Regions from separate parts of the Streptomyces sp. NPDC091371 genome, predicted to be linked through region 1. Evidence: riboswitches for the same ligand, from Rfam matches in the RefSeq annotation. Region 1 holds a riboswitch; the other holds the start of a gene.
The links. A riboswitch is a leader RNA that binds a small molecule or an ion and turns the genes downstream of it on or off. The one in region 1 is predicted to bind thiamine pyrophosphate.

Region 1 (4,179 bases):
GGGCACGGGCTGACCGAGCCGCGGAACCCGTCGGCACCGGTCGGCCCCCGCGGAGCGGGTTATCCTAAAAGGCGCGCCACTCGCGAGTGGCGCGCCTTTGCCGTTCTCCGCGACTGCGGGGACGGCCCGTGAGAGGTCTTCCAGGCTCCAGTCGAGCCGCAGTCCGCTCCGCACCGGCGGAGTCGCGCGCCCGGACCTCGCCCCATCGAGGAGTATCCGATCATGGCCCGCCCCGTTCCGGGAGAGCTCACCTTCGTCGCGCCCCGAGGCGCCAAGAAGCCACCGCGGCACCTCGCCGACCTCAGCCCCGCCGAGCGCCGCGAGGCCGTGGCCGCGATCGGCGAGAAGCCCTTCCGGGCCAAGCAGCTCTCCCAGCACTACTTCGCCCGGTACGCGCACGACCCGGCCGAGTGGACCGACATCCCGGCCGCCTCCCGCGAGAAGCTCCAGCAGGAGCTGCTGCCCGAGCTGATGAACGTCGTGCGGCACATCAGCTGCGACGACGACACCACCCGCAAGACCCTGTGGAAGCTGCACGACGGCACGCTCGTCGAGTCCGTGCTGATGCGCTACCCCGACCGGGTCACCATGTGCATCTCCTCGCAGGCCGGCTGCGGCATGAACTGCCCGTTCTGCGCCACCGGCCAGGCCGGTCTCGACCGCAACCTGTCCACCGCCGAGATCGTGCACCAGATCGTCGACGGCATGCGCGCCCTGCGCGACGGTGATGTCCCCGGCGGACCGGCCCGGCTGTCGAACATCGTCTTCATGGGCATGGGCGAGCCGCTGGCCAACTACAAGCGGGTCGTCGGCGCCATCCGCCGGCTCACCGACCCGGAGCCCGACGGCCTCGGCCTGTCGCAGCGCGGCATCACCGTCTCCACCGTCGGCCTGGTCCCGGCCATGCTGCGGTTCGCCGACGAGGGCTTCAAGTGCCGCCTCGCCGTCTCGCTGCACGCGCCGGACGACGAGCTGCGCGACACCCTGGTGCCGGTGAACACCCGCTGGAAGGTCCGCGAGGTCCTCGACGCGGCCTGGGAGTACGCCGAGAAGTCGGGCCGCCGCATCTCCATCGAGTACGCCCTGATCCGCGACATCAACGACCAGGCCTGGCGCGGCGACCTGCTCGGCCGCCTGCTCAAGGGCAAGCGCGTCCACGTCAACCTGATCCCGCTGAACCCGACGCCCGGCTCCAAGTGGACCGCCTCGCGCCCCGAGGACGAGAAGGCCTTCGTGGAGGCCATCGCCCGGCACGGCGTGCCCGTGACCGTACGGGACACCCGCGGCCAGGAGATCGACGGCGCGTGCGGCCAGCTCGCCGCATCGGAGCGTTAGGTTCCGGTTTTGTTCGTCGTGATTCGGCCACGGGGTACCCTGTGGCCGAACCAATTTCATATTCCGACAGGGGAGCGCCACAGCGCTGAGAGTGCGGACACCGTCATCCGCAGACCCTCTGAACCTCGCCCCGGTCATTCGGGGTAGGAAGTTCGGTCACCACTCAAGCTGTTGCGCCCTGCCCGGCGTCCGCTCCCACAGAGCGCCGGGCAGGGCCGCGTCTTCTCCTGGTCATCCCAGGAGGAATCACCAGTGAGCACCACCAAGAAGATCGCGGGCGCCGCGCTCGCGGCCGCGCTGGGCGTCACCACGCTCAGCGCCTGCGGCGGCGGCGCCAAGGACAAGACCGCGGGCGCGAGCGAGAGCGCGAAGCCCAAGACCGTCACGCTCGTCTCCCACGACTCCTTCAACGTGACCGAAGCGGTCCTCAAGGAGTTCGAGCAGGAGAGCGGCTACACGGTCAAGGTCCTGAAGTCCGGCGACGCGGGCGCGGCGCTGAACCAGGAGATCCTCACCAAGGGCTCCCCGCGCGGCGACGTCTTCTTCGGTGTGGACAACACCCTGCTCTCGCGCGCCCTCGACAACGGCATCTTCACCCCGTACGAGGCCAAGGGCCTGGCCGAGGTGAAGCCGGAGTACGTCCTCGACAAGGAGCACCGGGTCACCCCGACCGACTCCGGCGACATCTGCGTCAACTACGACAAGGCGTACTTCGCCGACAAGAAGATCGCCCCGCCGCAGACGCTGGACGACCTGGTCAAGCCGGAGTACAAGAACCTGCTGGTCACCGAGAACGCCGCGACCTCCTCGCCCGGCCTCGGCTTCCTGCTCGCCTCCGTCGGCAAGTACGGCGAGGACGGCTGGAAGGACTACTGGACCAAGCTGAAGGCCAACGGCGTCGAGGTCGTCGACGGCTGGGAGCAGGCCTACAACGAGCGCTTCTCCGGCTCCGCCGGCGGCAAGAAGGCCAAGGGCGACCGCCCGCTGGTCGTCTCCTACGCCTCCAGCCCCCCGGTCGAGGTGCTGTACGGCGAGCCGCAGCCGGCCGAGGCCCCCACGGGCGTCGCGACGGGCACCTGCTTCCGCCAGATCGAGTTCGCGGGTCTGCTGAAGGGAGCGAAGAACGCTGAGGGCGGCAAGGCGCTCGTGGACTTCCTGATCAGCAAGAAGTTCCAGGAGGACATGCCGCTCCAGATGTTCGTGAACCCGGTGACGAAGAACGCTTCCCTGCCGGAGCTGTTCACCAAGCACGGCGTGGTGGTCGAGAAGCCCGAGAACGTGGCTCCGCAGACCATCGCCAAGAACCGTGAGCAGTGGGTCTCGGCATGGACCGCGCTCGTCGTGAAGTAAGCGGTACGAAGGGTCCGGACGCGGCGTCGGGGGGCGCCGCGCCGGTCCCCGCCACCCGCGGGTCCGGCCGTGCGTCCGGCCGCGGAACCATCCGGGAGCCCGGCCGGGAGTCCGGCCGGGCCACGGCCGTGCGGTTCGCGCTGATGGCCGTGCCCCTCGCCTTCTTCGGGCTGTTCTTCGCCTACCCCGTCGCCGCCATCGTCGGGCGCGGTCTCAAGACCGACGCCGGCTGGCAGCTCGGCCGGATCGGCGAGGTGATCACCCGGCCCGACATCGCCGAGGTGCTCTGGTTCACCACCTGGCAGGCGTTCGCCTCCACCGCGCTCACGCTGCTGATCGCGCTCCCCGCCGCGTACGTGTTCGCGCGCTTCGAGTTCCCCGGCAAGCAGCTCCTGCGCGCCGTGGTGACGGTCCCCTTCGTGCTGCCGACCGTGGTCGTCGGCACCGCCTTCCTCTCCCTCGTCGGCCGCGGCGGGCTGCTGGACGAAACGGTGGGGGTCCGGCTCGACACCACCGTCTGGGCGATCCTGCTCGCGCACGTCTTCTTCAACTACGCCGTCGTCGTCCGCACGGTCGGCGGGCTCTGGGCCCAGCTGGATCCGCGTCAGGAGGAGGCCGCCCGGGTGCTGGGCGCCGGACGGTTCACCGCCTGGCGGCGGGTGACGCTGCCGGCGCTGGCCCCGGCGGTGGCCGCCGCCTCGCTGATGGTGTTCCTGTTCACCTTCAGCTCCTTCGGCGTCGTGCTCATCCTCGGCGGGCCCTCGTACTCCACCCTGGAGGTGGAGGTCTACCGGCAGACCGCGCAGCTCCTGGACCTGTCGACGGCCGCCGTACTGACGATGGTCCAGTTCGCCGCGATCGGCGGGATCCTCGCCGTGCACGCCTGGACGGTGCGCAAGCGCGAGACCGCGCTGCGGCTCGTCGACCCGGGCCGCACCACGCACCGGCCGCGCGGCTGGGCGCAGCGCGCGCTGCTGGGCGGGGTGCTGCTGACCGTGGCGCTGCTCATCGTGGCGCCGCTCGCCGTGCTGGTGGAACGCTCCTTCGACGCGCCCGGCGGATACGGCTTCGGCTTCTACCGGGCGCTCCAGGAGGTCGGCGCGGGCGGCGGAACGTTCCTGGTGCCGCCGCTGGAGGCGATCTGGAACTCCCTCCAGTACGCGCTCGCCGCCACCGCGATCGCCCTGGTCATCGGGGGGCTCGCGGCCGCGGCACTGACCCGGCGCGGCGGCCGCTTCGTGCGCGGCTTCGACGCGCTCCTGATGCTGCCGCTCGGGGTGTCCGCCGTGACGGTGGGCTTCGGCTTCCTCATCACCCTGGACGAGCCGCCGCTGGACCTGCGGACCTCGTGGATCCTGGTGCCGCTCGCGCAGGCCCTCGTCGGCGTGCCGTTCGTCGTGCGGACCATGCTGCCCGTGCTGCGGGCGGTGGACGGGAGACTGCGCGAGGCGGCCGCGGTGCTCGGCGCGTCGCCGCTGCGGGCCTGGCGGGAGG
Region 2 (4,179 bases), on a different contig from region 1:
GAGGGTCCGCTCGTCCGCGACCACCTCCAGCTTGATCCAGTCCGTGCCCAGCGCCTCCCGTGCGAGGCGTGCCGTCAGGACGGCCTCGCCCGCAGTGAAGCAGCCGGCCGTGTTGGGCAGGACCGCGATGTCGAGCTTCGAGAGGACCGAGAGGACGGAGCCCTGGACCGTGGGGTCCAGGCGGCGCATCGCGACCGTGGTGAGCTCCGTGCCGGACGCGACCAGGGCGCGTTCGAGCACGTCCAGGCTGGGGGCGCCGCCCGTGCCCATGATCAGGCGGGAGGAGAAGGTGCGGCCGCCGAGGGTGAGGAGGTCGTCTGCCATGGTGCGTCAGCCTCCCTGGACCGCGGTCAGGATTTCGATCCGGTCGCCGTCGCCCAGCGCCGTGGCCGGCCACTGCCCGCGCGGGACCACGGTCTCGTTGAGCGCGGCGGCGACGCCGGAGGGGGCGGTGGTGAGGGTGGCGACCACCGCGTCGAGGGTGGTGCCGGCCGCGACCTCGCGCGGCTCGCCGTTGACGGAGATGGTCATGCGTACGACTCCTGACGTGCGGGGGAGAACCGGCGGGGGGTGAAGGGGCGCGCGATCGGCGGTAGTTCGCCGGTCGTCAGCAGCTCCGCCATCACGTCGCCGGTGAGGGGGGTGAGGAGCACCCCGTTGCGGTAGTGGCCGGTGGCCAGGTGGAGGCCCGGCAGCTCGGTCGGACCGAGCAGGGGGGCGTTGTCGGGCGAGCCGGGGCGCAGGCCGGCGCGGGTTTCCACCAGGGGGAGTTCGGTGATGCCGGGCACCAGCTCGTGGGCGTCGCGGAGGAGTTCGTAGACCCCGCCGGCGGTGACGGTGGTGTCCCAGCCGAGTTCTTCGCTGGTGGCGCCGAGGACGAGTTCGCCGTTCTCGCGCGGCACCAGGTAGACGTGGCTGCCGCGTACGACGGCCCGTACGGTCCGCGACAGGAACGGCCCGTAGGCGGGCGGTACGGACAGCCGCAGGACCTGGCCCTTCACCGGCCGGACCGGGACCGCCGCCTCGGGCGGTACGCCGGGCAGCTTGCAGCTCAGCGAGCCGGCCGCCAGGACCACCTGCCGCGCGCGCAGCTCCGTACCGTCGTCGAGTACGGCGCCGGCCGCGCGGTCGGCGGTGACCACGAGCCGTTCCGCGTTCGCCCGGTGGATGATCACCCCGGCCCGCTCGCAGGCGGCCAGCAGGGCGGCCGCCAGGCGGCGCGGGTCGACCTGGTGGTCGCCGTCGACGCGCAGGCCGCCGCGTACGCCCGGGGCCAGCATGGGCTCCAGGCGGCGGCACTCGCGGCCGGTCAGCCACTCGGACTCCAGGCCGCAGCGGCGCTGCAGGGCGTGCAGCTCGCGCAGGTGCAGCCGGTCGTCGGCGTCGAGGGCGACGGCGAGGGTGCCGCAGGCGCGGTAGCCGATGTCGATGCCGCCGCTGGCTTCGGCGAGCTCGGCGGCGAACTCCGGATAGCGCTCGGCGGAGGCGAGGCCGAGGCCGAGGAGGGCTTCCTCGCCGTAGTGCAGCTCCGTGACGGGGGCGAGCATGCCGGCCGCGACCTGGGCGGCGCCGCCGCCGGGGGCCGGGTCGGCGAGTACGGTGCGCAGGCCGCGGGCGGCGGCCCGCCAGGCGGTGACCAGGCCGATGATTCCGCCGCCGATGACGAGGACGTCGGATCCGTTGGCGGATCCCTTGGCGGATCCCTTGGCGGATCCGGTTCCCGGTCCCGTTCGAGATGAGTGCATGGGCGTCCAGCCCCTCCCTTCGCCGGCATGACCCGGATCAGGTTCGTACGGTCGGAGGCCGTCCAGCCTCCCTCTCAGCCCGGTGCGCCGGACTCCCGCGATAGGTACGGTGGCCAGACTAACCCGGCCGCGGACGGCGGGTAAGGCGGCACCTATTCCTGACGGACCGTCAGGTGATTAGGGTGGCCGGGTGAGCGAGCAGACGGATAAGAATCAGAGCGGCGTCGTGATCGTCGGCGCCGGAATGGCCGGTGTGCAGACCGCGGTCGCCCTGCGGGAGCAGGGCTTCGCCGGCCCCGTGACCCTGCTGGGTGCCGAACCGCACCAGCCCTACGACCGGCCCCCGCTGTCCAAGGCGGTGCTGCTCGGCAAGGCCGAGGACTCCGCCTTCGACGTGGACTTCGAGGGGCTCGGCATCGAGCTCAGGCTCGGCACCGAGGTCACCGGGCTACGGGCCGCCGAGCGCGAGCTGGACACCGAGGCGGGCCCGGTCCCGTACGAGACCCTCGTGCTGGCCACCGGAGCCGAACCGCTGACCCTGCCGGGGACCGAGGGCGTCGCGGGCGTGCACCTGCTGCGCACCCTCGACGACGCGGCCCGGCTGCGCCCGGTCCTGGCGGCGGCCCCTTCGGTCGTGGTCGTGGGGGCGGGCTGGATCGGCGCCGAGTTCGCCACCGCGGCCCGGGAGGCGGGATGCGCGGTGACCGTGGTCGAAGCCGCCGACCGGGTGCTGGCGGGGGCGCTGCCGGAGGAGGTCGCCGCGCCGATGGGGCGCTGGTACGCGGAGGCCGGGGCCGAGCTGGTCACCGGCGCGAAGGTCGCGGGGGTCGAGGCGGGGCAGGTGCTGCTCGCGGACGGCCGCGTGCTGCCGGCGGGCGCGGTGGTGGTGGGCATCGGGGCCAGGCCGGCCACGGGGTGGCTGGCCGGGAGCGGGGTCGAGCTCGGGCCGGACGGATCGGTCACCGCCGACGCGTACCTGCGTACGTCCGTTCCCGGGGTGTACGCGGTCGGCGACTGCGCGTCCTTCCCCTCGGGGAGGTACGGGACGCGGCTGCTGGTGCACCACTGGGACAACGCGCTGCAGGGGCCGAGGGCGGTCGCGGCGAACATCCTGGCGGGAGCCGGGGAGGAGCCGGCCGAGGTCTACGACCCGGTTCCGTACTTCTGGTCGGAGCAGTTCGGGCGTTTCGTGCAGTACGCCGGGCATCACGGCGGGGCGGACGAGATGCTCTGGCGGGGGGATCCGGACGGGGCGGCGTGGTCGGTGTGCTGGCTGCGGGGCGGGGTGCTGGTGGCCGTGCTGGCGGTCGGGCGGCCGCGGGATCTGGCGCAGGGGCGGCGGTTGATCGAGACGGGGGTTCCCGTCGACCCCGCCAAGGCGTCCGACCCTGCGGTTCCGCTGAAGTCGGCCGTGGCGTAGCCGCCGGTCGGTCAGGGGGCGAGGTCGGGGGGCCGCTGCGCGGAGCTGTCCCCTACCCGCCCTTCCACCGTTCCCCGGGCCCTGCCCGGAGCCCGCGCCTCAAACGCCGGCGGGGCTTGAAGATCGGGGCTCCGCCCCGGACCCCGCTCCTCAAACGCCGGAGGGGCTGGATGTGGCGGCGCGACCCGGACGGGTTGGCTCAGGTACCGGCGGCGGAGCCGAGATGGCAGGCTTGGGGCTGTGACCGAGATTGACGTAAAGATCGATGCCCTTGTCCCCTCGTGGCTGTACCTCCCCGACATCGCGGAGATGCTCGACATCGAGGTGACCCGGGTCCGCCAGATGGTCAAGGAAGGTCAGCTGGTCGCCGTACGCCGCGGCGAGAACCGCTCCCTCCAGGTGCCCGCCCCGTTCATCGACGGGGACAAGGTCGTCAAGGGCCTGGTCGGCCTGCTGACCGTGCTCCGCGACGACGGCTTCTCCGACGAGGAGATCCTGGAGTGGATGTTCACTCCGGACCCGACCCTGCCCGGCACCCCCGCGCAGGCCTTGAGCGAGAATCGCGGCACGGAGGTGAAGCGCCGCGCTCAGGCGCTCGCCCTCTGACCTGATCCGATCCGCATTCCGCTCCACCGCGGTGTACGGGCGCACGTGCCCGTACACCGCCTCCATCCCCGGGGGTACACCCATGCAGCAGCTGTCCGACGCCCGGCTCTACCTGTGCACGGACGCCCGCAAGAAGCAGGGTGACCTTCCCGAGTTCCTGGACGCCGTGCTGGCCGGCGGCGTGGACATCGTCCAGCTCCGGGACAAGGGCATGGAAGCCGGGGAAGAGCTCGAGCACCTCCAGGTGTTCGCCGAGGCCGCCCGGCGGCACGGCAAGCTGCTCGCCGTGAACGACCGTGCCGACGTCGCCCACGCCATCGGCTCCGACGTGCTGCACCTCGGTCAGGGCGACATCCCCGTCCCCGCCGCGCGGGCCATCCTCGGCGAGAACGTCCTGATCGGCCGCTC

Region 2: linked by a shared signal. The riboswitch ahead of thiO (glycine oxidase ThiO) and the one ahead of AB0O21_RS26155 (thiamine ABC transporter substrate-binding protein) in region 1 are both predicted to bind thiamine pyrophosphate.

What each region holds. Positions count from the first base shown of each region.
Region 1 covers NZ_JBFBFP010000028.1:7,554-11,732, forward strand. The annotation lists gene AB0O21_RS26145 (phosphatidate cytidylyltransferase) at 1-13, shown strand, start outside; gene rlmN (23S rRNA (adenine(2503)-C(2))-methyltransferase RlmN) at 223-1,335, shown strand; TPP riboswitch at 1,394-1,503, shown strand; gene AB0O21_RS26155 (thiamine ABC transporter substrate-binding protein) at 1,588-2,685, shown strand; gene AB0O21_RS26160 (iron ABC transporter permease) at 2,829-4,179, shown strand, end outside.
Region 2 covers NZ_JBFBFP010000057.1:39,654-43,832, reverse strand. The annotation lists gene AB0O21_RS36075 (thiazole synthase) at 1-324, opposite strand, end outside; gene thiS (sulfur carrier protein ThiS) at 331-531, opposite strand; gene thiO (glycine oxidase ThiO) at 528-1,745, opposite strand; TPP riboswitch at 1,743-1,854, opposite strand; gene AB0O21_RS36060 (FAD-dependent oxidoreductase) at 1,936-3,165, shown strand; gene AB0O21_RS36055 (Rv2175c family DNA-binding protein) at 3,406-3,771, shown strand; gene thiE (thiamine phosphate synthase) at 3,854-4,179, shown strand, end outside.